DNA from 2 places in the Qipengyuania sp. NPDC077563 genome. Region 2 is predicted to be linked to the other one. Evidence: predicted binding sites of a transcription regulator. Region 2 holds the regulator's gene; the other holds the start of a gene.
What was found. Region 2 encodes LexA, which represses DNA repair genes until DNA is damaged. Its sites were predicted from a motif close to GTTCCNCNCTTGTTCT; they were not measured.

Region 1: a site for LexA is predicted at 10,647-10,662, ahead of ACI2I1_RS00990 (putative DNA modification/repair radical SAM protein). Genes of this name have one in related genera too.

What each region holds. Positions count from the first base shown of each region.
Region 1 covers NZ_JBJDPC010000001.1:194,977-209,588, reverse strand. Annotated here, with positions in the region: gene ACI2I1_RS01040 (bile acid:sodium symporter family protein) at 1-842, shown strand, start outside; gene ACI2I1_RS01035 (DUF475 domain-containing protein) at 793-1,860, opposite strand; gene panB (3-methyl-2-oxobutanoate hydroxymethyltransferase) at 1,873-2,745, opposite strand; gene ACI2I1_RS01025 (sodium-dependent transporter) at 2,876-4,306, shown strand; gene ACI2I1_RS01020 (amino acid permease) at 4,411-5,985, shown strand; gene ACI2I1_RS01015 (pyridoxamine 5'-phosphate oxidase family protein) at 6,033-6,518, opposite strand; gene ACI2I1_RS01010 (ImuA family protein) at 6,657-7,553, shown strand; gene ACI2I1_RS01005 (Y-family DNA polymerase) at 7,610-9,118, shown strand; gene ACI2I1_RS01000 (PilZ domain-containing protein) at 9,137-9,535, opposite strand; gene ACI2I1_RS00995 (alpha/beta fold hydrolase) at 9,675-10,493, opposite strand; gene ACI2I1_RS00990 (putative DNA modification/repair radical SAM protein) at 10,665-11,909, shown strand; gene ACI2I1_RS00985 (UdgX family uracil-DNA binding protein) at 11,906-13,357, shown strand; gene ACI2I1_RS00980 (error-prone DNA polymerase) at 13,376-14,612, shown strand, end outside.
Region 2 covers NZ_JBJDPC010000002.1:884,716-899,327, forward strand. Annotated here, with positions in the region: gene ACI2I1_RS10290 (ComEC/Rec2 family competence protein) at 1-1,948, shown strand, start outside; gene lexA (transcriptional repressor LexA) at 1,978-2,685, opposite strand; gene moaC (cyclic pyranopterin monophosphate synthase MoaC) at 2,811-3,284, opposite strand; gene trpC (indole-3-glycerol phosphate synthase TrpC) at 3,418-4,206, opposite strand; gene trpD (anthranilate phosphoribosyltransferase) at 4,203-5,198, opposite strand; gene ACI2I1_RS10315 (anthranilate synthase component II) at 5,195-5,809, opposite strand; gene pip (prolyl aminopeptidase) at 5,870-6,832, opposite strand; gene ACI2I1_RS10325 (phosphodiester glycosidase family protein) at 6,825-7,667, opposite strand; gene trpE (anthranilate synthase component I) at 7,664-9,178, opposite strand; gene ACI2I1_RS10335 (peptidyl-prolyl cis-trans isomerase) at 9,187-11,124, opposite strand; gene tpiA (triose-phosphate isomerase) at 11,344-12,105, shown strand; gene secG (preprotein translocase subunit SecG) at 12,177-12,536, shown strand; gene ACI2I1_RS10350 (CTP synthase) at 12,641-14,275, shown strand.

The DNA of each region.
Region 1 (14,612 bases), on a different contig from region 2:
TGCTTAATGGGATGCGGATCACCCGCAGCGAAGTTCTGGCTGGGGCAGCCAATTTTAGGTTTCTTGGCCCGCTAGTGCTTTGGAGTTTCGGGGCCATGGCACTCCTTGGGCTAGGCTTTTCCATAGCAGCCCCGTCAAGCGTTCCACCCTTGGTAGCAATCGGCTTTCTCTACCTAGGTGTCCTTCCGACAACGGTACAGTCGTCCACATCCTACAGTTCGCTTGCTGAGGGAAATGTGGCGCTCTCTGTCATTGCTGCGGCAATCTTGAGCATCCTCGGAGTTTTTATCAGCGTTCCCCTCTTCGTCGCTCTGGGTGGCACGGGCGAAGGTGCAATCGGAAGCGATGCCATCATCAAGATTATGCTGATCCTTATCGTCCCTTTCGCCATCGGCCAGATCGTGCAAAATCGTACAGACGCGTTCATCGCGACCCACAAAGCGAAGATTATTTGGCTCGACCGCGGTGTGATCGCGCTGGCTGTTTATGTGGCGTTTTCCGGTGCGGTCGTGCAAGGCATCTGGACGCGTATTGACCCGCAAGGCTGGCTCTGGACGATAGGCATGGTTCTGGCGCTAATCCTTGTTGCGCATTTGGGTGCATGGCTCGCTGCACGAAGCCTCGGCCTGCAGGTAAAAGATAGTATTTCGTTTCTTTTCGCAGGTGGACAAAAATCCGCCGCCATCGGTGCCCCGTTGGCAACCATTCTTTTTAAGCCATCGACGGCAGGATTCATCGTCCTCCCGCTATTGCTCTATCACCTCTTCCAACTCGTACTCGCAGCTCCGCTTGCTAGTCGGCTGAAGTCGTTGCCTCGTCCGGATAGCGGCGATTATATCTGACCGACCACAGGAAGCTGAGACCAATCAAAACCGCTCCCAATAGGCCGGTGACCGTCTCAGGAATGTGATAGCGCGCCGACAGTAACATGATCATGCCCAGTACGATGATCGCCCAGAATGCGCCGTGCTCGAGGTAGCGATACTGGGCGAGAGTTCCCGTTTTCACGAGGTGGATGGTCATGGAGCGCACGAACATGGCCCCGACCGACAATCCCAAAGCGATGATTATCATATTGTTGGAGAGAGCAAATGCGCCGATTACGCCATCGAAGCTAAAGCTCGCATCAAGCACCTCAAGATAGAGAAAACCGCCCAGGCCAGATTTAACGATCTCTCCAACAGCCTTCTTCCTGGCCTCTCGCTCCTCGATTATCGCTGCTATCGCATGGACTGCTATGAACGTCACTAAACCAAGAATTGCCGCAGTGAGGAATGTCACATCGTCAGCTGCGGGTAGGAGAGTCGATACAAAATAGACCAGCAGCAGGACCAAGCCGATTTCGACGGCGGGAACATTTGAGAACTTGTTGATCGTTTGCTCAACGATACGGATCCAGTGTACTTCCTTTTCATTGTCGAAAAAGAAAGTCAGACCAACCATCGCGAGAAATGCGCCGCCGAATCCGGCGATGCCAACGTGAGCATCGGACACAATTCTTTCGTACTCAGCGGGATTGTTCAGAGACAGGTCGATCGCTTCTAGCGGCCCGACTTGGGCTGCGATAGCAACAATAGCGATCGGGAATACAATCCTCATTCCGAATACCGCAATCAGGATGCCAATTGTAAGAAAACGTTTTTGCCAGACCGGATCCATGTCTCGCAGCACGGTCGCATTCACTACAGCATTATCGAAGCTTAGTGAGACTTCGAGGATGGAAAGAACAAGCACAATCCACAAAATCCCGAGCGTGGCAGTGAGTGAGCCGGTGCTAGACCAACCGTACCACGCAGCCAGCGCGAAGCAGATCGCGGTGAACACAAAGGAAAAGGTGTAATATTCACGGATTGTTTTCATGTGAGGGATTCCTCAGCCCTTCGGCTGGTAAGTCTGGTCAGATGACGGGAAAGCGCGTCCACGCACTTCTTCGGCGTATTGCGCCACCGTCTTTTCAATTACGTCGGCTATATTTTCGTATTTCTTGACGAACCGGGGCACGCGATCGAACATTCCGAGCATGTCCTCGGTCACGAGGACCTGTCCGTCGCACTGCGCGGAGGCGCCGATGCCGATTGTCGGACAAGCGACAGCTTTCGTCGCCTCTACTGCGATTGGTTCAAGCACCCCTTCCAGAACGATCGCGAACGCCCCCGCTTCATCCAGCGCCTTCGCATCGCCGATGATCTTTTGAGCTTCCGCCTCATCACGGCCACGAGCCATGTAACCACCAAGGACATTCACTGCCTGAGGTGTCAGGCCGACGTGTCCCATGACTGGTATGCCTCTTTGATTGAGGAATGCGACGGTCTCGGCCATCTGCTCGCCGCCCTCTAGCTTAACCGCTGCAGCGCCGCTTTCCTTCAACAGACGAGCTGCGCTGTCGAAAGCTTTCTCTTTCGAGCCTTCGTAAGAACCGAAGGGCATATCGACGACTACCACTGCATGGTAACTCCCGCGCACCACAGCCGCAGCGTGATTGACCATCATATCCATGGTCACAGGCACGGTTGAAGGTAGCCCATATATCACCTGCCCCAGGGAATCACCTACCAGCAACATATCACAATGTGCGTCGAGCAGTTGTGCCTGTCTCGCTGTATATGCGGTGAGCATGACAAGAGGTTCGCGGCTATCGCCATCGCTCTTTCGGGCACGAATCTTTGGTACTGTCAGCCGCTTCATGGGCTGCGGTGTGGGATTGGCGCGGCTTGTGCTGGTGTCGAGCTGGAAGGTCGTTGACATATGGCACGCCCTAGCAAGCGTTGTCGACAGTTGGAAGCGAGGCTTGGACAGGGGCGGGATTACGTGCTTAAAGCCCGCGCATGTGAGCGGTGCGGGAGGCACTGCCTGATGGAGAGGGAATTAGTCGAGAATGGTCGCTGCCGGAAAAACTACGGGTGAGGGTTGGTCCTCACGCTCTGCTTTCATTCTTGCTGCGGTCGGCGCTGCGGTCGGTCTTGGAAATATCTGGCGTTTTCCGACACTCGCAGGTGAGAGCGGGGGCGGTGCGTTCGTCATATTCTACATCGCCTGCGTTTTCCTGCTCGGCCTTCCTCTGGTTCTTTCCGAGGTCTTCATCGGCCGCGTCGGTCAGACCGATGCTGTCGGCTCTATCCGTAAAGTGGCTCAGGCATCAAAAGCATCGCCAAGCTGGTCCATCTTCGGTGGTATCGGCGCGGTTGCCGCCTTTCTGATCGTGTCCTTCTATTCGGTCGTGGCTGGCTGGGTCCTCTACTACGCGGGAGTGATGGGATGGGATTTGGTGCAGGCGATTGCCTCAGGCGATTTTTTCCGTGGCGCACTTGCAGGCGAGAATGAAGCTCAGATCCAGCAGAGGCTGGGGGATATGTTCGCTTCGTGGCCGCTCCTGCTCGTCATGCACTTGGGTTTCATGGGGCTTACGCTTTATATTGTGGCGCGAGGAGTAAGTTCCGGCATCGAAAAGGCGGCGACTTACCTTATGCCTGCGTTTTTCGTTCTGCTCATCGGACTGGTCCTTTATGGGGCAATAGAAGGGGACATCGGTGAAGCGGCCGCTTTCCTGTTCACCCCCGACTGGTCAAAGCTTACACCTGAAGTTATGAATTCTGCGCTCGGCCAAGCTCTTTTTTCTCTGTCGCTCGGCGTTGCAGGCCTCATTACCTACGGCTCCTACATCAAGGAGAAAAGCAATCTGGGCGCAACAGCTGCTATGATTGCCATCGCGGATACCAGTGTCGCGTTGCTGGCGGGCCTTATGATCTTCCCGATCGTGTTTGCTGTGGGCCTCGATCCCGCAGCGGGGCCGACGCTGGTGTTCCAGACGCTGCCCTTCGCATTCCAGACTATGCCTGGGGGCGCGTTGTTCGGCTTTCTTTTCTTCTTGCTCATCCTCGTAGCTGCAATCACCAGTTCGATCTCGCTGTTGGAAGTGCCCACGGCTTGGGGGATCGGTGAACTGGGCTGGAGCCGTCCTAAATCCGCTTTGGTCTTTGGGGTTGGGGCCTTCCTGATCGGCATTTTCTGCCTGCTAGGTTACAACGTTCTTTCGGATGTAAGGCCGCTCGGATTCTGGTCGCTTTTTGCAGAGACGGACATTCTCGACACCATCGATGGGTTTACCGGAAAAATCATGTTGCCGCTCGGAGCGCTGCTTACGTCACTCTTCATCGGGTGGAAAGCAGACGGCAATCTGCTTCGCACGACCACGGGCCTTTCGCCGATTGCCTTTGGAGTGTGGCGGTTTCTGATCGCTTGGCTGTGTCCGCTTGCAGTGACGATCATTCTCGTGACGGGCCTTTTTCCGAGCATCTTGGGAGGCTGAGCAAAATCCTCTTTTCCGTCCGGAAGTTCGCGCGTAAATGATGAGCTTCCGGTTGGCGGAGCGGGGTTGTCTCGCGGCGGGCCGGTGGAGGCCTCTGGCCGTATATGATCTTCGACAGGGTGAAGCCGCTCGATGCCATTCTGGCTGCGGCGCAAAGGAAGTCGTTGCACCGTTCATTGGGCGCGCTGCAATTAATGCTGTTTGGCATCGGTTGTATCATCGGTACCGGAATTTTCGTTTTGACGGCTGCGGGCGCTCAAAAGGCAGGTCCGGGCCTAATGCTGGCATTTGTCATCGCGGGGGCCGTCTGCGTGGTAGCGGCGCTCTGTTACGCCGAGATCGCTTCAATGATCCCGGTAGCCGGTTCGGCTTACACTTATAGTTATGCCACCGTCGGGGAATTGGTCGCTTGGACCGTAGGCTGGGCGCTTATCCTCGAATACGCAATTGCCGCGTCGGCAGTTTCGGTGGGATGGTCCGGCTATTTCAGCGGCACCATTCTGAATGAATTTCTCGGCATTGAATTGCCGCGCTGGTTATCTGCAGGCCCACTCGTTTTGGGTGGCGAGGCAGGCGGATTGATCAATCTACCTGCTATGGTCATCGCCTTGCTGATCACATGGTTGTTGATGATTGGCACGAGCGAGAGCGCCAAGGTCAATGCCTTCCTCGTCGCTATCAAAGTGACAGCGCTGACGGCATTTATCGGACTTACTCTGACCAGTGCCTATTTCGATCCGGACAAATTCAATCCGTTTCTTCCGGCCGGTCTGTTCGGCGGGTTCGGCTCTGGGGTAGGTGCTGTAGGTGCTGCCGCGACTATCTTCTTCGCCTATGTGGGGTTCGATGCCGTATCTACAGCTGCTGAAGAAACCAAGAACCCGCAGCGCAATGTTCCAATAGGTCTGGTCGGCTCTCTCATATTCTGCACTGTATTTTATATACTCGTGGCGGCGGGAGCGATCGGGACTATCGGTGGGCAGCCTATCATGGGGCCCGGCAATATTCCCTTTCCTGCAGGTTCCGAGGAGTTAGCCCGGCAATGCGCTCTTCCGGAGCACGTCGAGGCGTTGGTCTGCTCCAATGAAGCCTTGGCGCATGTGCTGCGTCAGATCGGATTTTCAGGGATTGGGAATGTTCTTGGCGTGGCTGCTTTTCTCGCCTTGCCATCGGTCATTCTTGTCCTGCTTTTTGCTCAGACCAGAATATTTTTCGTGATGAGCCGCGATGGCTTGCTGCCGGATGGTCTTTCGAAAGTGCATCCTCGGTGGAAGACGCCCTATGTCGTAACTGCCATTACCGGGGTGATCGTCGCCATCGGGGCCGCATTCTTTCCTGTTGGACAATTGGCCGACATTGCCAATGCGGGAACGCTCTATGCGTTCTTGATGGTGGCAGTGGCGGTCATGGTGCTGCGGCGGACTGCGCCAGAACGGAAGCGAGATTTCCGAACGCCTATTTTGTGGGTGGTAGGCCCGGCAACTATTTTCGGTTGTGCTTTTTTGTTTCTCAATCTGCCAAGTGCGGCAATGCTGGTATTGCCTGTCTGGAGTTTGATCGGTCTGCTGGTTTATTTCGGCTATAGTAGAAGCCATAGCCGCTTGGGACAGGGCATCGTTGAAGTAGTCGATGATGTGCTTGGGGAAGAAACCGCTGTTCCGATCCATTCGGATCGGTAAGAATCGAAAAGGGCCGCCCTATCGAGGCGGCCCTTTCTTTGATCTTGTCAAAGGTCAGCTGATTTGACGTGCTTTTCTTCAGCCTCTTCGTGGACACTCATCCCCAAGGCCATCTTTGCCGTGTTGAGGAGTCCCAGATCGCCGCTCCAGATTTCGGCATCGCCTAGATCCATGCGCATGAAGAAAATGTCAGGGTCGTTCTTGCCACCGTCGTACCAGGCTTCAACGAAATTGTTCCAGAATTGATCGAAGCGCTCCTGACTGGTTTCTTTTATCAGGTTTCCGTTGAAGCGGGCGAACATCTCGTGGCCCTTGCCGGCGAATGTCGCAGTCACAGGGCCGAGTTTGCAAAAGTCGCTTTTTGTGTGCGTGAAAAACCAGATCGAGCTGTTGGCATCCTTGTCGAGTTGCGGGCTCATCGGGACTGCGCTGGAGCTGTCGTTGTCTAGCTGCAGGAAAAGGAACGGGCTGTCGGCCAGCGCCTTCCAGAATTTGGTCTTCAGTTCGTCGGGATTGCCTTCGGCGTGTTTCATTGTGGTCTCCGAGATTGGTTCATCTGGTCAATGAGCGAACGGCAGGTTTGGTCCCGAGACAGATGAGGGAAAAGATGGAGCAGGAATTGCTAATGGATGGCTTTTGGAACATAATAGGAACACAGAGTCGATTCCCTGATGACCCAAACAGCCATTTCACCTTTACCTGCGACGGTTTCAGATGATGTCGCCACACTGCCTGTCTGGCATAGTGAGCGCTGGCGCCCTGGATTGGCTGCTGTGCAAGGCAAGGCGTTGCACAGCGAAGTTTTCACTTCTTCGAGAGAGGCAACCGGCATCGGGGCCGCATTGGCGCTGGCGCTAGATGACTGGCGTAGCGCCTTATGCAATGATGACAAAGCGGTGCAAGATCAGCGAAATGTATTGTGGGTTCAAACCCGTGAGGCGGCGCGACTGGGTGGTAAGCCGTACCGGCCAGGATTGCCGCCAGATTTGCAGTCGCGTGTAGTTCACGTTCTCACCGACAGACCTGAAGATGCGCTTTTCGCACTGGAGGAAGGGCTGCGCTGTCGCGAACTGTGCTTCGTTATAGGAGAAATTGCAGGCAATCCGAAGGGGCTGGACTTCACTGCTTCACGACGTTTGACGCTGACTGCGCAAAAATACGAAGTGCCTCTATTCCTGCTGAGGATAGATGCGGAGCGTGAACTGTCCTCGGCTCGAATGCGATGGGAAGTGACTGCTGCTCCGTCCGCTGAGCCCAGATGGAACGCGCAGGCCCCTGGCGATCCGTCGTGGCGCGGGGAACTGTTTCGCGCTCGTGCGCATCCGCCCGGTGAATGGATTTTCGAAGAGATCGGAACGCTACTGGAGGCTCGTCGCGACCTACCGAATGATTCTTCGCGGCAGAGTGACAAGACATTTTCAGTCGCTCGGCATATGCAGCCATATTCAGCGCATACCAATGTTGTCGAAAGGCTGTCTTTTAGGCCGAAAGAGACTGCAGTTGAGAGTGCGAACACTGCGCTTTCGGAGCAGCTTCACTTTCGACAGGTCCAAGGCAATCGGCGCTAGTTTGGTGATTTGCCGTGAATGGGCCACGCCGCATCCTCTCTATCTGGCTACCTGCCATGGCCATGGATCGTTGGCGGCTGGGCGCGGTCGAGAGGCGGAAATTCGAAGAAAAGCCCTTTGTTCTGACCGCTGATACAGCGCACGGTCCACGGATCGCTGCCACCAACCGCCCAGGCGCTGCTGCGGGGGCAAGGCCGGGCATGATGCTTGCCGATGCGCGTACGCTTTGTCCTGAAATCATAACGGCAGTTGCCGACCCGGCGGGCGATCTTGTTTTCCTGGAAAAGCTAGCCGTCTGGGCGCGGCGTTGGGGGCCGTGGTCGGCAATAGATGGAACCGATGGCCTGCTGGTCGATGTTACTGCAGTGGCGCATCTTTTCGGAGGCGAAGACAAATTACTTGTCGATGTGGCCGCCGCCTTCACACAGCGCGAGGTTGATATGCGCTGCGCCATAGCTCCGACTGCCGGCGCAGCCTGGGCGCTGGCTCACCACGCTGCATCTGCCACGATCTTGCAACAACATGAGGATATGAAAGCAAGGCTGGGCGAACTTCCTGTAGAAGCGCTAAGGTTGGATCAGGATATCGTTACCGTTCTTCGCCGGCTTGGGCTCAAGAAATTGGGCGAACTTTCCAGGATTGACAGCGATGCGATCAATCGACGGTTTCGCAACCGCAAATCTCCCTCAGCCAATCCGCTCACCCGGCTTGACCAGTTGCTTGGCCGGATACCGGAGCCTTTATTGCCGGTCATTCCCCAAAAAGTACCCATGGTGCAGCGCCGCCTGCTTGAGCCTATCCGTCACCGTCAGCTGCTTGATCAGGTGGTCAGGGATTTGGCTGGTGACATGGCACGCGAACTGGAGGGCAGAGGGGAGGGCGCCCGGGGACTTGAACTCGGCTTATGGCGCGTTGACGGAGAGGTGGTGACGCGCCACATCGAGCTTGCTGCAGCCACACGGGAGGCGGCCCATATTGTGCGCCTTTTTGCCAGAAAGCTTGACGATGTGGATGCCGGATTCGGAATCGAAATGTTGCGACTGCGAGCCATTTGGACCGAAAAGCTGGCGTTGGATCAAAGCGATATCGAGACGGCTTCGCAAAATCACGGCATTGCGCTGTCCACCTTGGTCGATCGGCTTGCGGTACGTCTTGGCCCGGGTGCCATCACGCGGCTCGTGCCCTTTCCCAGCCATATTCCCGAACGTGCGCAGCGCGGCCAATCGCCACTAGAACCGGAACCTACTAGTCAGGGGCAGCTAGCTTTCCATAAACGTCCTTTGAAACTGCTCGACAAAGCCGAGCGTATTGCCGTGCTCTATGCGACCCCCGACGGCTATCCGAAGCGATTTCGCTGGCGCGGCGAGGTGCATGATATCAAACGTGTTGAGGGTCCGGAGCGTATTGCTCCCGAATGGTGGCGCGAGCGGGGCAGCACACGGTTACGCGATTATTACCAGATCGAGGACCAGCGGGGAAGGCGCTACTGGATCTATCGCCTCGGCATTATAGGAGATGGGCGCGGCGATATGCCGGACTGGTACCTGCAGGGCTTATTCGCCTGAGCATCGCCTTTCGCAAGCTCAGCTGTCACGCGAAACTAGCGAAGCCCGGCGTCCTCGTTTGGCTACGGGAATATTATCGAATTTCGCTACCGGACCGGATTCCACTTCAACCACATCACAGGTTTCCTCGACAACCGCTGGAGGTATGGGGCGCTCGAAAAGAAATCCGCAACTGCTGTCACGAGTCCATACGATCTTACCGAAGAACTCGTGCTCTCCCCATGTCAGCAAGCCTGAAACATCTTTTTGCGGCGGATTGGGTGTCTCGAAGCGAGCTCCGGACTGTGAAAGATCTGACAAGCGTCCATCCCGATTACCGCCAGGCATCTTCAACCTTGCACTACAATCTACGGAATAGCGCTGTACCGTTCTGCGCTCGTCGGTCTTCTCACCGGATTTTTTCTGGAAAAGTGCCACTCGGCGAGCCTCTCTTATTCATCTCTTCTTACAAGGTAATGGTTAATTTCGAGTTATCACGAGCCTCAAGTTGCCGTGACAAATGATTGGAAAAGGGGCGCGTAATAGCGCCCCTTATTTGGTATGGTGAGATCCAGGTTCAGTGCTTAGCTTGACCGAGAAACTGGAGGATGTCGTCACTCAGTCGCTCAGTTTGTGTGGCGAAGACGGCATGTGGCTCACCTTCATACTCAATTAGCGATGCGCTTTTGACTTGGTCGGCTACGGCACGGCCAGTGGCGTCAATCGGTACGGTCACATCCTTGGTGCCATGTATGACCAGCGTTGGAACGCGAAAGCTAGCAAGCTCTTCCCGAAAATCGGTCGTTGCGAAAGCATTGGCCGACTGAAGCGTAGCATATTGGCTTGCATGCATGGTCGTTTGCCAAGCCCAGTGGCGTTCTTCGTCGCTTACATCGTTGCCGTAAAAATCTTTGAAGAAACCGGTAAAAAAGGCTCGAAAATCTTTCTTCATGCCCTCTGTCATTTCATCAAAAGTGCTTTGAGGAACGCCGTTGGGATTGTCTTCGGTTTTCAACATGTAGGGCACGACAGAGCTCACAAGCACTGTCTGCGTTACGCCTCGGCCTTCATGGCGCGACATGTAACGAGCGATCTCTCCTCCACCCATCGAAAAGCCGACTAGAGCAACGTTATCGGTCGCTCCGATTTCTTTCATCACATCAGCCAGATCGTCGGCAAAGGTATCATAATCATAGCCTGACTTAGCGTGGTCCGAATGGCCAAAACCGCGACGATCATATGCGATCGCGCGATAGCCGTTTTCTGCCAGTTTCATCATGATCGGATCCCAGCTGTCCGCAGAAAGCGGCCAACCATGAATGAGGATCACAGGCCGTCCTTCGCCCAATTCCTTGTAACGCAGATGCGTGCCATCTCGGGTAGTAATATTTGCCATCAGCACATCCCTTCCGTTCGTTTGCTTTTCAAACAAATCGGGATGGCTGTGAGTTCCGTATGCGCTGCGGAGTCGGCGAAATGAGAAGGGGCACGTCACGAATTTGCGGTATGAAGCACAAGTCTATCATTTGTTCTTGGTAAATTCTAATTTAGAACATATAGAGAACGAATGGCTGTGCAAACCGTCCTTCAGAAGCTCGAGATTCTCGCCGATGCCGCCAAGTACGATGCATCCTGCGCATCCTCCGGCACGGCGAACAAGAACAGTCTCGGAGGCAAGGGCATCGGATCGACGGAAGGCATGGGCATTTGTCACGCATATGCCCCCGATGGACGCTGCATCTCGCTGCTCAAGATATTGCTGACCAATCACTGCGTGTTTGACTGCCATTACTGCGTCAATCGGAAGAGTTCGAACGTGATAAGGGCGCGCTTCACACCGCAAGAAGTGGTCGATCTCACTCTCGCTTTTTACCGGCGCAATTATATCGAAGGTTTGTTTCTCTCCTCCGGCATCGTGAAGAACTCCAACCATACGATGGAGCAGATCGTCGAAGTTGCCCGTATCCTACGCGAAGAGCATGATTTTCGCGGCTATATTCATCTTAAGACCATTCCCGAGGCGGATCCGGAGATCGTCCATCAGGCCGGGCTTTATGCTGATCGCGTCTCAATCAATGTCGAATTGCCGACTGACAGCGGGCTGACCCGCCTCGCTCCCGATAAGGATGCGCGGCAGATTGAAGGTGCAATGGGCAAGGTGAAGGCCGATTTAGTCGAGGCGAAAGATGCAAAGAAGCGGTTTCGCCACGCACCGCGTTTCGCCCCTGCCGGCCAGTCCACGCAGATGATCGTCGGCGCCGATGCCGCGACCGATGCCGATATTGTGGGCAAGGCGAGCCGGCTCTACGATAATTTTCGCCTGCGCCGTGTTTATTACAGTGCCTTTTCGCCGATACCAGATGCCAGCGCTGTGCTGCCGCTCAAGCGCCCTCCCTTGATCCGCGAGCATAGGCTCTATCAATCCGACTGGTTGATGCGCTTCTATGGCTACAAGCCGAGCGACGTAATGCAGGCGACAGAGGCAGACGGGAATCTGCCGCTCGATATTGATCCCAAACTCGCTTGGGCATTGAAGTTTCGCGAAGCTTTTCCGGTGGATGTAAACAGGGCGAGCAAAGAGCAGTTGCTGCGCGTGCCGGGGCTAGGGGTGAAGGCGGTGCACAAAATCCTTGTTAGCCGCCGTCATCGTACACTGCGGCTCGACGACGTAGCACTGCTTACGCAGTCGATCGCCAAGGTGCGGCCTTTTATCTGCACCGTGGACTGGCGGCCAATCACACTGACCGATCGTGCCGACCTGCGCAGTTTGCTCGCACCAAAAACTGAACAGCTTGAACTGTTTGCCGCATGACCGCGCTCCAGCATGTCAAGCTCGGCATCTATTATGTGGTGCACTTGCCCGAGCCGGATGATTTCGATTTCTGGCGTGAACGGGCGCGGGCACTGGTACAATGCGATGTTCCGCCCGATCGCGTCGCCTGGGTCGAACCTGGCGGAAGCGGCGACCTGTTCGCGCATGGTGAATGCCGTGCGCCTGTGCCTCCGGTCGATACCAGTCCCGTACGCGCCAACCGGCGTTTTGTAAGCTTGGCGAAGAATGCGATCCTTCATTCCGATGCAGAACGCTTTGCGCTGCTCTACCGCTTGCTGTGGCGGCTGCAGAACAATCCACGGATCATGGAAGACAAGGCCGATCCCGACGTGCGCCGGATCGAGGAACTGGACAAGAATGTCCGGCGCGACAGCCACAAGATGCATGCCTTCGTGCGCTTCCGGCTCGTAGAGAGTCCAAGTGTTTCAGAGGGGCCGGAATTGGGCGAGCATTACGTCGCCTGGTTCGAGCCCGAGCATCACATCTTGCGCGCGAATGCTGGCTTTTTCATGCGGCGCTTTTCCAACATGCGCTGGTCGATCCTGACCCCGCAGGGCAGCCTGCATTGGGACACTGAGACCATGTCCGAAGGTCCCCCTGCCCAGCGCAGCGATGCGCCCGGCGGGGATCCAATGGAGGATTTGTGGCGCAGCTATTATGCGTCGATCTTCAACCCCGCGCGTCTCAAAGTCGGCGCCATGTTGAAGGAAATGCCCAAGAAATACTGGAAGAATATGCCGGAAGCCGCGCTTATACCCGAGTTGGTGGCGGGAGCGCAGAAACGGGAGAGCACCATGGTCGAGAAAGGTACGCTCGAATTCGAGGAGCGGCCCGAGACGCTGGAAGCGATCGATAAAGCCATCCATGCCTGCCGCAAATGTCCGATTGGTCTGCTCGACAGCCATGCTGTCATGGGGGAAGGGCCGCAAGATGCTGCATTCATGATCGTTGGCGAGCAGCCAGGCGATCAGGAAGATCAGCAGGGCCGTCCGTTCGTCGGTCCGGCAGGCCAGCTGCTTGACGTGCATCTGGAAAAGGTCGGGATTGATCGGCGCGTGGCTTATGTCACCAATACGGTCAAGCATTTCAAATATGTGCAGCGCGGCAAGCGGCGGCTGCACCAGAATCCGGGGGCAAAAGAGATCGATACCTGCCGTTGGTGGATCGAGAGTGAGCGCGCAATTGTGCAGCCCAAGCTGGTTTTGGCCATGGGCGCCAGTGCGGCGCGTGGCATACTGGGAAAAACGGTAAGTATCTCCAAGGTCCGCAGTACCCCGATTCCGCTGGAAGACGGCAGTGAGTTATGGGTCACCGCACATCCTTCCTATCTGCTGCGTCTCGATGGCCGCGCACGCGAGGAGCAAGAGCGATTATTTGATGCCGATCTCGCCGCCGTGAAGGTGAGGCTCGAGGAGCTGACACAATGATTTTCCGGGATCGGTGCGATGCCCGAGAATGACCAGCAGATACCAAAGCGAACCATTGATCTTGATCCCGAGGACGTAAATGCACCAGCGCGCGCACCATTCGTAGAACTGGGTCTTGTTTCCTGTTTCAGTTTCCTGCGTGGAGCCAGCGATGCAGTCGACCTCGCGCTGCAGGCGCAAAAGCTGGGATATGATGCTATCGGGATAGCCGATGCCAATAGCATGGCAGGCGTGGTGCGCATGCATACCGAGGCAAAGAAGCTCAAGCTCAAGCCGTGCATCGGCTGTAGAATAGAGACTGCCGAAGGTTTGGCCTTTCTTGCGTATCCACGAGATCGCCAAGCCTATGGTCGCTTGTGCAGCCTGATTTCTGCAGGTCGGATGAGGACATTCGATGGCCGATGGCAGGAGAAGGGCGCCTGCGACATCTCGCTAGATATGCTTGCTGAGCACAGTGAAGGCGTGCAGTTGATTCTCATCCCGCCGTCGGATCTGGCAAGCGAGTTTACCATTCCCGGCGGTGCTGCTGATGACCATGCCTCGGATGGTGAGAAGGGAAGGGCGCTATACACGGCGAAGTTTCAAGAAATCGTTCCGCTCCTTGCCGCCCGGTTTCCAACGCTGTGTCATATGGCAGCCAGTTTCCTTTATACTGGCGATGATCTTGCCCGGATTGCGCGGATCGACGCGCTTGCAAAGGCTAACGGTCTTTCGATCCTGGCCTCCAATGACGTTCATTATCACACACCCGAACGTCGTCCGCTGCAGGACGTGATGACTGCAATTCGCCACAAGACCACTGTGGCGCGTGCCGCATACTTGCTCCACGGCAATGCCGAGCGATATCTGAAGCCGCCCGAGACGATGTGCCGTTTGTTCGAACCATGGCCGCATGCAATCGAGGCGGCGCGCGCAGTTGCTGACGCCTGCGATTTCAGCCTTGATCAGTTGCGATATGAATACCCCGAGGAATTCTATCCCGAGGGGACCCATCCACAGGCTTATCTTGAAACTGAGACTTGGAAGGGGGCCGACTGGCGCTATCCCGAAGGTGTCCCCAAAAGCGTGGCAGCGACGCTAAGCAAGGAATTGGCGCTGATTGGGAAGATGGATCTTGCCCGCTATTTCCTGACAATCAAGGACATCGTCGACTTCGCTCGAAAGGAGGTTGATCCACCTATTTTGTGCCAAGGGCGCGGCAGTGCGGCCAATTCGGCTGTTTGCTACTGTCTTGGTATCACCAATGTCGACCCGT
Region 2 (14,612 bases):
CTTGGTGATTGTTACGACGGTCGCATCTGTTTTCAGAAGAGAGCAAGGCAGCCTCCCTAATCTCCGGCTTGCGGTCGCAGCCGTCGCGATAGCTATCACACTGGGGCTGATGGTGATCTGGGCGCGGTCGGCTATAGTCGGCGCCGAACCCATCGATCACCCCGCGATGATGACACTTGATGCGCGCATTCTCGAACGCGAAGAACAGCCCGCAGAGGGGCGGGTGAGGCTTATCGTCGCGGCGCGTGATGGTGAGACCGGAAGACCTATCAAGGTGCGGGTCAACGTTCCTCTTGATCGCTACTCTCCCGAATATAGCACAGGCGCTCGTATCCGGTTCAAAGCGCGTTTGATGCCGCCGGCACCGCCCCTGCTTCCCGGTGCGTATGATTTTGCACGGCGGGCGTGGTTTGAAGGACTTGCGGCGACGGGCTCTCTCGCTGGCGAGATCGAGTTGGTGGAGCGGGCTACATCCTCTTCGGGACGCATCGCGAGGATGCAAGAGGCCCTTTCCAGGCATGTCCGGGCACGGTTGGATGGTTCTGCCGGAACGATCGCGGCCGCATTTGCAAGTGGGGATCGCGGCGCCATTGCAACGCAGGATGACGCAGCGATGCGCGATGCGGGTCTGACCCATCTGCTGTCGATCAGTGGTCTTCATGTGAGTGCTGTTATCGCGGCGGCCTATTTTCTCGTCATGAAATCCCTCGCTCTTTTCCCTTGGCTAACCCTCAGAGTTCGCCTGCCCTTGCTCTCTGCCGCCGTGGCGGCCGGCGCGGGAATAGGATACACTCTGTTGACCGGGGCCGAAGTGCCGACTGTTCGCAGCTGCATCGGGGCGCTGCTTGTGCTCGGCGCCTTAGCTCTCGGACGCGAGCCGCTGTCCATGCGCATGGTCGCCATAGCTGCGGCGATCGTGCTGCTTTTGTGGCCGGAATCATTGGTGGGCCCGAGCTTCCAGATGAGTTTTGCAGCGGTTATCGCGATCGTGGCGCTCCACAATGCTGGTCCGGTGCGCGATTTCCTGGCTTCGCGGGAGGAGAGTTGGATAAGGCGACTGGGCAGGCGGATGGTGATGCTTTTCGTTACCGGTCTGGTGATCGAGATCGCGCTTACGCCGATAGTCCTCTTCCACTTCCACCGCGCCGGACTTTACGGTGCGTTTGCCAATGTCATCGCCATTCCGCTTGTGACCTTCGTGTCGATGCCGCTGATTGCGGTGGCCTTGCTCCTCGACCTGCTCGGTGCAGGCGCTCCTGCCTGGTGGCTCGCCGGCCAGTCACTCGATCTCCTTCTCTCCATAGCGCATCTGACTGCATCGCAGCCGGGAGCAGTAAAGCTGGTGCCTCATATCGGCCTTCCGGCGGTGATCTTCTTTGTGGCCGGAGGTTTGTGGCTGGCGCTGTGGCGGGGAAGGGCGCGGCTTGCAGGATTTGGTCCGGTCCTGGTCGGGTCCTTTCTACTGGTGACGACAGCTGCGCCCGACATACTCGTGGCGCGTGATGGCGGCGATGTCGGTCTGGTGGGCGAAAACGGACGGCTGTTCGTACTGCGGGACAAGCCCGGATCCTATGCCCAGGACAATCTGGTCGAGCTTGCCGGTACGGAGGCCGCGCCGATCGATCTGGAGCGGTGGCCGGGAGCGCGTTGCAGCCCGGATTTCTGCAGTCTCCCCGTGCAAAAGGGCGAAAGGAGCTGGTTCGTCCTGATCTCCCGCAGCCGCGAACTGATCGATGAGCGTGCACTCGCCGCGGCTTGCGAGAGGGCGGATATTGTCATTTCGGAACGGTGGCTGCCGAGAAGTTGCAGGCCCAAATGGCTGAAATCAGACCGCCGCTTTCTCGAGCGTAGCGGGGGGCTGGCCATCTATCTCGACAAGGGCGAAATCGAGACGGTCGCGCAGGGACAGGGCAGCCATGGATGGTGGAAAGGGGCGAGTGGCGGTTAGGCCCGCCCGCCGCCCCATTCCCGGCAGGATCAGTGATAGCGGCGCAAAAGGCCCGCAAGCTTGCCCTGAACCTGGACCCGGCCAGCCTCGTAGACCTGCGGTTCATAGCTGCCGTTTGCAGGATCGAGGCGCACCATGGTGCCTTCCTTGCGCAGGTATTTGAGCGTCGCTTCCTCATTATCGACCAGAGCGACCACGATTTCACCGTCACGCGCGGTTTCGGTCCGCTTCACGAGGGCGAAATCGCCATCGAAAATGCCCGCTTCGATCATGGAATCGCCGCTGACTTCGAGGGCGTAGTGATCGCCGGGGCCGAGCAGGGCGGCCGGGACCGGCATGGAGGACTGGCCTTCGATCGCTTCGATCGGGGCGCCGGCCGCGATGCGTCCGTGAAGCGGAACCTCGATGATGTCGTTGGCCGGTTCGGGCGCGACCGGCTTGGCGGCGTGCGCGGCAACGACGGAATCATTTGCAGCAGGCTGGGCAGGCGATGCGGGAGCCCGCACCGTGCCGGTCACCGAGTTTTCTGGCAGCTTGATGATTTCCAGCGCGCGGGCCCGGTTGGGCAGGCGGCGGATGAAACCGCGTTCTTCAAGCGCGGAAATCAGGCGATGCACGCCGGACTTGCTCTTGAGATCGAGCGCTTCCTTCATCTCTTCGAAAGAGGGCGAAATGCCGGTCTCTTCCAGCTTTTCCTGAATGAAGCGGATCAGCTCGTGCTGCTTGGCAGTCAGCATCGGAAAACTCCCATGTTCCTGTTCACAACCCTGTGAACGAATGTGGAACAATTAGGCAACCGATTTTCACAAGTCAAGCAATACGGCCATTTTCGAGACAGTTGGGGAGAACAGCTGTTCCCCTTTCAGTCCTCCGCGTTCCATTCGCCCGACTTGCCGCCGGTCTTGGACAGCAGGCGCACGCCGCCGATCACCATTGCCCGGTCGATCGCCTTGCCCATGTCGTAGAGCGTGAGGAGGGCGATCCCGGCAGCGGTCATCGCTTCCATTTCCACCCCCGTCTTGCCGGTGAGCGAGGCGCTCGCCACCACGCGGATCGCATCGTCTTCCCGCTCGAACTCCACGGTCACGCTTTCCAGCCCGAGCGGATGGCACAGCGGAATCAGATCGCCCGTTTTCTTGGCAGCCATGATCCCGGCGATCCGCGCGGTGGCGAGGGCATCGCCCTTCGCCGTGGCCCCGGCCATGATCGCGTCGAGCGCTTCGGCATTCATGCGGATACGCCCTTCGGCCACCGCCAGCCGCGCGGTTTCGCGCTTGCCGCCGACATCGACCATATGCGCCGCGCCCTTATCGTCGAGATGGGTGAGTTTGTTCATGTAGCGAACCTGCAAGCTGAAGGATGGAGCGCCTGGAGCACAGTCCTGGAGCTAAAAACCCCGGATTGCGGGAAGGGATTGCCGGACATGTGCATGCCCGACCTATGACGCGGCCAGACCGTGTAGGACAGTGTTAATTGCCGGTCAGGAGCCGGCGGGTGGCCGCCTCGACATCGTCCTGCCGCATGAGACTTTCGCCGACGAGGAAGCTGCGCACACCGGCATCGGCCAGACGCTGGCAATCCTCATGCGTGAAAATGCCGCTTTCCCCGACCAGCATGGCGTCCGCAGGCGCCAATGCGGCGAGTTCTTCCGTCGTGGCAAGATTGGTTTCGAAGGTCTTGAGATTGCGGTTGTTTACACCCAGAAGACGTGACTTCAATCCGGCTGCCCGCTCCATCTCGGCGGCATCGTGCACTTCGACGAGGACGTCCATACCCCGCTCGAAAGCCGCGGCCTCGATCTCGGCCATCTGCGTGTCTTCCAGCGCGGCGACGATGATGAGAATGGCATCCGCGCCCAGCGCCCGCGCTTCGGCGACTTGCCAGGGATCGACCATGAAATCCTTGCGCAGCACGGGAAGCGCGCAGGCTGCACGGGCGGCGACGAGATAGTCCTCATGGCCCTGGAAATAGGGCGCATCGGTCAACACGGAGAGGCAGGCGGCACCGCCTGCAGCATAGGCCTGCGCATGGTCGGCGGGCTGGAAGTCGGGGCGGATGAGGCCCTTGGACGGCGAGGCTTTCTTGATCTCCGCGATCAGGCCGAAGCCGGTCTGCTGCGCGTCTTCCAGCGCGCGATGAAAACCGCGCGGCGCGCCCTGTTCGCGGGCAATCCCGTCGAGGACAGAGAGGCTGCGCTGCGCCCTGCGCGCGGCGACTTCTTCGCGCTTGGTCGCGCAGATCTGTTCAAGCTTGTTCATTTGGCCAGTGCGATCCAGTCGATCAGCAATTGTCTTGCCCGCCCGCTGTCGAGAGCTTCGGCCGCCATCTGCGCACCCTCCGCCCAGTCTTCGGTCTTGCCGGCAACGATCAGCGTGGCGGCAGCATTGAAGAGCACCGCATCGCGATAGGGCCCGGGCGCGCCCATCAGCAGCGCTTCGAGCGCCTTGGCGTTATAGGCCGGATCGCCGCCACGGATCGCCTCTACCGGGGAATGAGGCAGATTGGCCTGGACCGCGACGACGCGCCGCATTTCGAAATCATGGCCGGTAACGTCGGCCAGTTCGTTGCCGCCCGCGAGGCTGAGTTCGTCGAGCCCCTCGTCGCCCGAGGCGATAAAGGTTCGCTCCGTACCCAGCCGCGCCTTGGCCCGGGCATAGATCGGCACATAGGCCGGGCGTGCGATGCCGATCAGCTGTCGGGTCACGCCCGCGGGATTGGAGAGCGGCCCCATCAGGTTGAAGATGGTGCGCACGCCCAGTTTCTGCCGGATGGGCTGGATACGGCCCATCGCCGGATGGTGGTTCTTGGCGAAAAGGAAGCAAATTCCCAGGTTGTTCAGTGTCTTCTCGGCGGTTCTTCCCGCCGCTTCCATATCGAGACCTAGCGCCTCCAGCGTATCGGCAGCGCCCGATTTGGAACTGGCGGCCCGGTTGCCATGCTTCGCAACAGGCACGCCGCACGCCGCCACCACCAGGCTGACTGCCGTCGAGACGTTGAGTGTGTGGTGACCGTCACCGCCGGTGCCGCAGCAATCGATCGTGCCGTCAGGCGCGGGCACCGGTATCAACCGGTCGCGCAGGGCGCGCGCAGCCCCGGCAATCTCTTCCGAGGTCTCGCTGCGGGCCGACATATCGACCAGAAAGCGGCCGATTTCCTCGTCGCCTACTTCGCCGTCGAGGATCCAGCCGAAGATCTCATGCGCATTGTCTTCGGTGAGGTGCGTGTCCGCCGAGGGAAGCTGTCTGCTCATGCCGGCACCTTGGCATCCACGCCGCAGATCGCAAGGAAGTTGGCCAGCAGGGCGTGGCCATGTTCGGTGGCGATACTTTCGGGATGGAACTGGACGCCGTGGATGGGCAGGCTTTCATGCCGGAAGCCCATCACGCTCGACCCGTCGAGACCGGGCGTCTCGCTGGTGGCGTTGACGATCAGGCAGTCAGGAATATCCTCCACCACCAGCGAGTGATAGCGGGTGGCGGTGTAGGGCGAGGGCAGCTTTGCGAAAACGCCGCTGCCGTCATGCGTCAGATCGCTGGTCTTGCCGTGCATCAGTCCGCCGCGCACCACCTTGCCGCCGAAATGCTGCCCGATCGACTGATGGCCGAGGCACACCCCGAGCAGGGGCTTTTCCGCCTTGGCACACGCGGCGACCAGATCGAGGCTGACCCCGGCTTCATTCGGCGTGCAGGGGCCGGGCGAGATGAGATAGCCCGCCGCATCCTTCGCGATGGCCTCTTCAGCAGTGATGGCATCGTTGCGCACGACATCGACCTCGGCCCCCAGTTCCATAAGATAATGGACCAGGTTGAAGGTGAAGCTGTCGTAATTGTCGACGACGAGGATCGATCTGTTGGCGGTCATGTCCTGCGGTGATTGGGCGTGAGCGGCGCAGCTTTCAAGCAAGGAAAGCTGCCGCGATCATCACCCCTCCTTGCCAGCGAGCTTGTCGGTCGCGCGGACGAGGCCGTCGATGATGCCCGGTTCGCTGGCGGCATGGCCCGCATCCTGGACGATCCACAGTTCCGCTTCGGGCCAGACCTTCTTCAGCGCCCATGCCGAGGTGGGCGGGGTGCAGATGTCGTGGCGGCCCTGCACGATGATGCCGGGGATATGCTTGATGCGATCCGCATTCTTGAGCAGCTGCGCTTCCTCGAGGAAGAAATCCTGCAGGAAGAACTTGGCGCAGATGCGGGCGAAGGGCACTGCCTTCGACGGATCGGCGAAGGTGTCGAGCAGGTCCTCGTCGGGGAGCAGTGTGGCGACATTGCCTTCCCACAGCGACCATTCGCGCGCTGCGGCGAGGCGGATCTGTTCGTTGTCGCTGGTCAGCCGGTCGTAATAGGCCTTGACCAGATCGCCGCGCTCTTCTTCCGGGATGAGGCCGGTGAAATCGTCCCATTGTTCGGCCATGATCTCGCTGGCGCCATATTTGTAGAGCCAGTCCTTCTCGGTCTGCCGCCCCAGGAAAACGCCGCGCAGGACGATTTCGGTCACGCGGTCGGGATGGGCCTGCGCATAGGCAAGCGCGAGGGTGGCGCCCCAGCTGCCGCCGAAGGCCTGCCATTTTTCGTGGCCGCACATTTCCCGCAGTTTCTCGACATCGTCGACGATGCGCCAGGTGTCGTTATTCTCGATCTCGGCGAAAGGCAGAGACTGGCCGCAGCCGCGCTGGTCGAACAGCAGGACGTCGTAAAGCTCCGGATCCCACTGGCGGCGATGCGCTGGCGACATGCCGCCGCCCGGGCCCCCGTGCAGGAACACCGCGGGCTTGGCACCCGGTGTGCCGACCCGCTCATAATACAGCGAATGGCCTTCACCGACGTCGAGCATGCCCGTCTCGTAGGGCTCGATTTCGGGATAGAGAGTGCGTTCGTATTCAATCACTTTGCTGGTCCTTCTTTCCGACCACGATGATCGGCCCTATCGGCGCGCCGGTGTCGAGGCGGCCGGTGGCGGGATTCCACAGGGCCGAGACATTGCCGTCCAGATAGAGTGCGTTCTTCACATTGAGTTCGTCGCGATAGAACCGCGCCAGCTTACCGAAGCTGACCGGTCCGTTGGAAATCACGAAATGGGCGCGGCCCTTGTCGTCCACGCCGACCGCGTTGCGGATGTAGCGCGATTCGCCGTCCTGGGTGATTTCCGGATGGAGCTTGCCCTCGATCACCAGCATCGGGCCGGACTGCGTGCCGAAATCGGGCCTCTCGCGCACATTGGCGAGAAAATCTTCGGTGGCGCGGACTTCCCATTTGCCATTGGCGCCGAAGAACACCCCATTGGGCGTCATGTGGAAATTGCCTTCGCCATCCGCCGTGTTCAGCGTCTGCAGGCGGTCCCCGTTCTCGACGTAATAGCCGATGGGCTTGCCCTCATCGTCATACATCCCGCCGTTCATCGCGAAGGCTATGCTGGCGGGCGACTGCGCCTGCGAGAACGCGGTGAGGCTGCGGTAAGGTGCTTCGCCCGACGGGCCGAGATCCATCGAGATAGTGTGCCGTGCCGGCGTGGCGAGGCAGTGGGTGAGGGGGCTGTCCTCGAAGATGATTGAGCGGCAAGCGCTTTCGACCCGCGTCGTACCCGATGCAGTATCGCTGGGTGTGGGCGCGTCGGAGGGGCTGCCCTGGCCATCGATGCGCGTGCGGGTGACGGGTTCACCCTCGGGCGCGGGCTCGCAGGCAGCGAGGAGCATCAGGGGCAGGGCGAGGATTGCGTATTTCATTGGCCGTAACCGGGTTCCTGCGCGAGGCGGACGGCTTCGCGCGCTGCAGCAAACAGTGCGCCGGCCTTGGCTTCGCATTCTCGTTGTTCATAGGCAGGATCGCTGTCGGCAACGATCCCTGCGCCAGCCTGCACATGCATGGTGCCGTCCTTTACCACCGCGGTGCGCAGCACGATACAGCTATCGAGCGATCCGTCGGGCGCGAAATAGCCGACGCCCCCGGCATAGGCGCCGCGGGTGGCAGGCTCGAGCTCGGCGATGATCTCGCAGGCGCGCAGCTTGGGCGCCCCGCTGACGGTGCCTGCCGGAAAGCCCGCGAACATCGCCTCCAGCGCATCGCGCGAAGGATCCAGACGGCCGACGACATTGCTGACGATATGCATGACGTGGCTGTAGCGTTCGACGGTAAAGCTATCGGTAACGGTGACGCTGCCCGCCTCGGCCACCCGGCCCACATCGTTGCGGCCCAGATCGAGCAGCATGAGATGTTCGGCGCGTTCCTTCGGATCGGCAAGGAGAGAGAGTTCCGCCTCGAGGTCCTCGGCAGCAGTCTTGCCGCGTGGCCGCGTCCCGGCGATGGGGCGCACGGTCACCTCGCCGTCACGCACCCGCACGAGGATTTCGGGACTAGATCCGACCACGGCAAAGCCGGGCAGGTCGAGAAAATAGAGGAAGGGTGACGGATTGACCCGCCGCAGCGCCCGATAGAGCGCAATCGGCGGCAGGGCGAAGGGCGCGGTGAACCGCTGCGACAGGACGACCTGGAAGATGTCCCCGGCGGTGATGTAGTCTTTCGCCCGCGCCACCATGGTCGCGTATTCTTCGGGCGCCAGCGTCGGCTGCGGCAAAGGCTCGGGATGATCGGCCGCGGTGGCACCCGCCATGTCTATCGCGGAGCCGAGCGAAGACAGCGCGGCGTCGATCCGTTCCTGCGCACGCTCGAGCATAGGCTCCGCCGCCTCATCGGACGGCCAGACCGGGGCGACGCAGTAGAGCGTGTCCTCGAGGCTGTCGAAAACCAGAATGAGCGTCGGGCGCACGAAGAGCATGTCCGGCACGTCCAGCGAATTATCCGGCGCGCGCGGCAGTTTTTCCACCAGGCCGATCGTCTCATAGCCGAAATAGCCGACCAGGCAGGCGAGGGCGGGCGGAAGTTCTTCCGGCACATCGATCCGGCACTGGGCCAGCAGCTCGCGCAGCGCATCCAGCGTGCCGTTATCGCAGGCTTCGAAGGAATCGCGATCGGTCTTCCACCGGCGGTTAATTGACGCTTCGTCGCCGCTCGCGCGGAAGACCAGATCGGGATCGAGGCCGAGCAGGCTGTAGCGACCGCGGATCTCGCCGCCTTCGACCGATTCGAGCAGGAAATCCCCGCGCCCTTCCTGGAAAAGGCGCAAAGCGGCACCGACCGGGGTAACCGTGTCGGCGACGATCCGGCGCCAGACGAGCGCCGGATTGCCTTGCCCCAACGCTTCCAGCGCCGAGACGGAACCGTTCAGATCCCCAGTCAAGGTGCGGCTCAGTTCGGCTCGCCGAGGAGCTGGCGACGGACCGCGGCGATGGCATCGGGATTACGCTCGACGCCGACGTCGGCGCGCATGGCGTTCAGCAGCTGTTCGCCATATTCGGCACTCCAGGCCTGACCGACCTGCGAACGGGCCTGTGCGATCAGCGGATCGTTCTCGGCCAGATCCTCAAGCTCGATCCGGTCCAGATCGACCACATAGTAACCCTGGTCGCCCTGGCCTTCGAGCTTCTTCACCGTGCCTTTGGCCATGCCGAACATGAGCGCAATCGGCGCGGGGACCCGCGTATTCTGCAAGCGGGCGAGTTCCTCGCGGCTGTAATTGACCTGCTCGGGCGCGCGAATATTCTTCTTTTCCGCAGCGACGGCTTCGGCAAGGCTCTGCCCGCCCTCGACACGCTTCACGATCCGTTCTGCAGCGGCCTTGGCCGACTGCTCGCCGCGGACCTGGCGCCACTGGGCAATCGCATCTTCGCGGATCTGCGCCAGGGGTGCGACAGCCGAAGGGGTGATATCGGAGACATCGTAGACCAGGAAGGTCTGGCCGTCGGGCAGGGCGCCGATCTGGGCTTCATTCTCGTCGGCCTGGAAAGCGAAGTTCAGGACCGGGCGCAGAACTTCGGGGATCTGCTCCTGAGTGCCGTAGATGGAGCCGGCCGCAGTGACCGGCCTGGTCGTCTGCAGGTCGAGCCCTAGTTCTTCAGCGACCGAGGAAAGCGATGCACCGTCGCCCAGCCGGTCTTCGATATTGACGGCAAGTTCGGAAATGCCGCGCTGGCGGTTCTCTTCGCGCAGCTGGTCGGCAATTTCACCGCGGACGCTGGCAAGAGTGCGTGCAGGCTGGCTGTCGACATTGGTAATCCGGGCTATGTGCCAGCCCAGCGGGCTGCGAGCAGGAGTTGTCACCGTGCCCTGAGCAGCTGCGAAATACGCGTCGGCCACGGCTGCCGAAGCGGTGCTGGCGATTTCAGCCTTTTCCTGCGCATCGACGGTTGTGGTCCGCAGACCGGCGCTGGCGGCAGCCTGAGCAAAACTTTCGCCGCCCTTGATGCGCGCTGCGATCGCTTGTGCGCCTTCGCGTGTCGGCACGATCAGCTGAGTAAAGCTGCGCAGTTCGCGAGCGGCGTACTCATCGCCATTGCTCCGATAATAGGCAGCGATATCGGCATCGCTTGGTTCGATGCTGTCGCCCAGAGCATCGCTGTCGAAGGTTGCATAACGCAGGATGCGACGTTCGGGACGCACGAAGCGATCGCGTTTGTCGGTGTAGAATTTGTTCAGCTGCGCATCGGTCGGATCGCCTTGCGGGGCGAACAGGGTGGCAGGAATGGTGGCGATAGAGCCGAAGCGACGCTCCTTGAAGCTGCGCGCATAAGTCGTCGCGATGCTATCGGGAAGCTTCGACCCATAAACCGAAGGAAGGATCGACTGCTGGAAGAACAGCGAAGTGCGGATCTGCTGGCGCAGTTCGGCATCGGTCAGGCCATTCGTACGCAGAAAGATATTGTAGCTGTCGGTGCTGAAATCACCGCTGGCACCGCGGGCGGCGGGAATCTGGCGAATTTCGCTATTCACCAGATTCGTGCCCGCACGAAGCCCGTTTTCCTCGCCCCAGGCAGTCAGCGCATAGCGGTTGATGAGATCGTCAAGCACATCGTTGAGGCCATTGCCCGCGAGCAGCGTCTGCATCGTGGCTTCGGGATCCTGCTGGCGCGTGCGCTGGAGTGCGTTGTTGGCAGCAGAATTGAGGTCGGCCGTACCGATCTTTTCATCTCCAACGACGGCGACGCTGTTTCCGCCGGCCACTCCGCCGAATGCGCCCGAATTGGAGACATCCATACTGGCGAAGGCGAAACCGATCAGAACCAGGAAGGCCAGGGCCAGCGCGAGACCTATCTTGGTCTTGAAGAAATTCCGGAAAAACGTGAGCATGGCTTGCGAAGATGCCTTTTCGTGTGCTTTTGGCCATCACCTGCCGGATGAACGGCGGCAACGAACCGGTTGTGGGGCGCGCTTTATCCGCCCTGCGACCAAGCCGCAACAGGTGCCGTCCGGTTTTGACCCATTAGAGAACCACGTCTAGCGATCTCACGCATACGACCTATATAGCCACGCGCCCGAACAGCGTTTCAGTACAGGAAGACCTAATTTATGGCCGAACGGCCCTACATCGTCGGCAATTGGAAAATGAACGGAACGCGCGCCATGCTGCCCGAAGCGCGCGCAATCGACCGTGCCGCACAGCGTTACATGAAGGCGGAAGTCGCCGTTGCTCCGCCGTTCACCCTGATTCATGCCGTGCACCGCGAGGCGGAACAGATCGGTGTTGGCGCGCAGGATTGTTTCCCCGGTGAAGACGGCGCGCATACCGGAGATATCTCCGCGACGATGCTCGCCGACGCCGGTGCCAAGTTCGTCATTATCGGACACAGCGAGCGGCGCGGCGACCACAAGGAAACCGCCGCACAGATCAATGCCAAGATCGAAAGCGCGATCGAGGCCGGCCTGCGCATTATCCTGTGCTGCGGTGAAACTCTGCCTGTTCGCGAGAAGGGCCAGGCAGAAGATTTCGTGCTCGAGCAGCTGCGGGCCAGCCTCTCGAAGATCGAAGATCCGGCCGAACGGCTGACCGTGGCCTATGAGCCGGTCTGGGCCATCGGCACCGGCAAGACCGCCACGCCTGACGATATCGAAGCCATGCATAAGGCGATTCGCGGCCTGCTGGATGAAACCTATGGCGAAGAGCAGTCTTCCGGGGTGCGGATCCTCTACGGTGGATCGGTAAAGCCAGAAAACGCCCGCGAAATCCTCTCTCTGCCGGAAGTGGGCGGTGCGCTGGTCGGCGGTGCAAGCCTTTCGGCCGAAAGCTTTCTCGGCATCGTGGTTGCAGCGTCGGAGACCGAAGAGGCCTGACGCTTGCCGTTTTGCCGCACTGCCATTAGATGCGGCGCAGAAATTCACAGCTTTCCCAGAGTATCTCATCCATGTTTCTCTTTCTCACCGTCGTTCAGGCCATCATCGGCGCGGCACTCATCACGGTAATCCTGATGCAACGCAGCGAAGGCGGCGGCCTGGGTATCGGCGGCAGCCCGAGCGGCATGTTGAGTGCACGCGGTGCGGCTGACTTCCTCACTCGTTCGACGAAGTGGCTGGCTATTGCTTTCGTCGCGCTTTCCATCGCGCTCGCCGCGATGGCCGTCGAAGGTGTCGGTGCAGGTGAGATTGAATCGACGCTCGATCGCAGCGTTGCTCCTGTGGAAAACGATCCGCTTGGCGGACCGGCAACAGCTCCTGCCGCACCGGCTCAGGCACCTGCTCCTTCCGACGATCCGCTGGCCGAATAAGGCCCGCGCTTTCGATATTCGCTTGCGCTATGGTGGATGGCGCGCCTTGCCGCGCGCCTTTTCCCTTGCGCCGACTCAACACGCACGCTTAAGGCCCGACTCCCATGGCGCGGTATATCTTCATCACCGGCGGCGTGGTCTCCTCGCTTGGCAAAGGTCTCATGGCAGCATCGCTTGCTGCCCTCCTCCAGGCGCGTGGCTACAAGGTCCGCATTCGTAAGTTCGACCCCTATCTCAACGTCGATCCGGGCACGATGAGCCCCTATCAGCACGGCGAGGTCTATGTGACCGACGACGGGGCGGAAACCGACCTCGATCTCGGCCATTACGAGCGCTTCACCGGCGTTTCGGCGCATCAGGGCGACAATATCACCAGTGGCCGGGTCTATCAGCAGATCATCGCCAAGGAACGGCGCGGCGATTATCTCGGCGCGACGGTGCAGGTGGTCCCCCATGTGACCGACGCGATCAAGGAATTCGCGCTGGCCGGGCAGGACGATCACGATTTCATCCTGTGCGAAATCGGCGGTACGGTTGGGGATATCGAGAGCCTGCCGTTCATGGAAGCGATCCGGCAGCTCCGTAACGAACTGGAGCCGATGCAATCGCTGAGCGTCCACGTGACGCTGGTGCCCTATATCGCGGCGGCGGGTGAACTGAAGACGAAGCCGACGCAGCATTCCGTGCGCGAACTGGCCAGCCTCGGCATCAAGCCCGATGTGCTGCTATGCCGCGCCGAGCATCCCATTCCCGACAGCGACCGGCAGAAGATCGCCAATTTCTGCAATGTGCGCAAGGAAGCGGTCATTCCCGCTCTCGACGCGCCCTCGATTTATTCGGTCCCGCTACAATATCACAGGGAAGGGCTGGATACCGAGGTCCTGCGCGGTTTCGGCATTAAAGATGCGCCCGAACCGGATCTTTCGCGGTGGTACGATGTGGTGGACCGCCATTCGAACCCCGAAGGCGAGGTGACTATCGGCGTGGTCGGCAAATATGTCGGCCTGCAGGATGCGTACAAATCGCTCAACGAAGCGCTTATCCACGGCGGAATGGCGCACCGCGTTAAGGTCAACATCAAGTGGATCGACGCCGAGGTATTCGAACAGGCAGATGGCGATATCGCCGCCCAGCTCGAGCCCATGCACGGTATCCTTGTGCCCGGCGGGTTCGGCGAACGCGGCAGCGAGGGCAAGATCGCCAGCGTCCGCTTCGCCCGCGAACGCAAGGTGCCGTTCCTGGGCATCTGTCTGGGCATGCAGATGGCCTGCGTGGAAGGGGCCCGCAATGCCGGCTTCTCCCAGGCCAGCTCGACCGAATTCGGCAGCACGGACGAACCGGTGGTCGGTATCATCACCGAATGGATGACACAGGAAGGTTTGCAAACTCGCGAGGACGGGGGCGATCTGGGCGGTACGATGCGGCTCGGGGCCTATGACGCAAAGCTCGCCGCCAACAGCCATGTGTCCTCGATCTATGGCGGCAGCACCGAGATTTCCGAGCGCCATCGCCACCGTTACGAAGTGAACGGCAAATATATCGAACCGCTGGAAAAGCAGGGCCTGATCTTCTCCGGCATGTCGCCTGACGGTCTGCTGCCGGAAATCGTCGAACGGCCCGATCATCCGTGGTTCGTCGGTGTTCAGTTTCATCCTGAACTCAAGTCCAAGCCGTTCGATCCGCATCCGCTTTTCGCCGGTTTCATCGGTGCAGCGCTCGAACAGGCTCGGCTCGTCTAAATTTTTTTGCCCGGCGTCCGCCTAATCTAAAGTCCTGTAATCCCTGCGAACGATAGTAGGCATTTGTACGGGGGCGACACTCTGCCCGTCGCACCCACAAGCGCGCGACTTTATCTTTTGTTATAGATGAGGCAGACAATCTCCGACTCAGCCCGAGGCTGACGAGCAGGGAGATTTACGCTGCGTTGAGCAAGCGGTGGGGCTTGCCTCGAACTCGGTCGTCTTCTGCGACCCGGACAACCGTATCCGAGGCTTGGCGGCGCATCGCGTCGTGGGGCAGTGCTCTAGGGCGCTGCCCCTATCGCGTTGTTAGCCGTGAAGTTTTGTGGTCATGAAA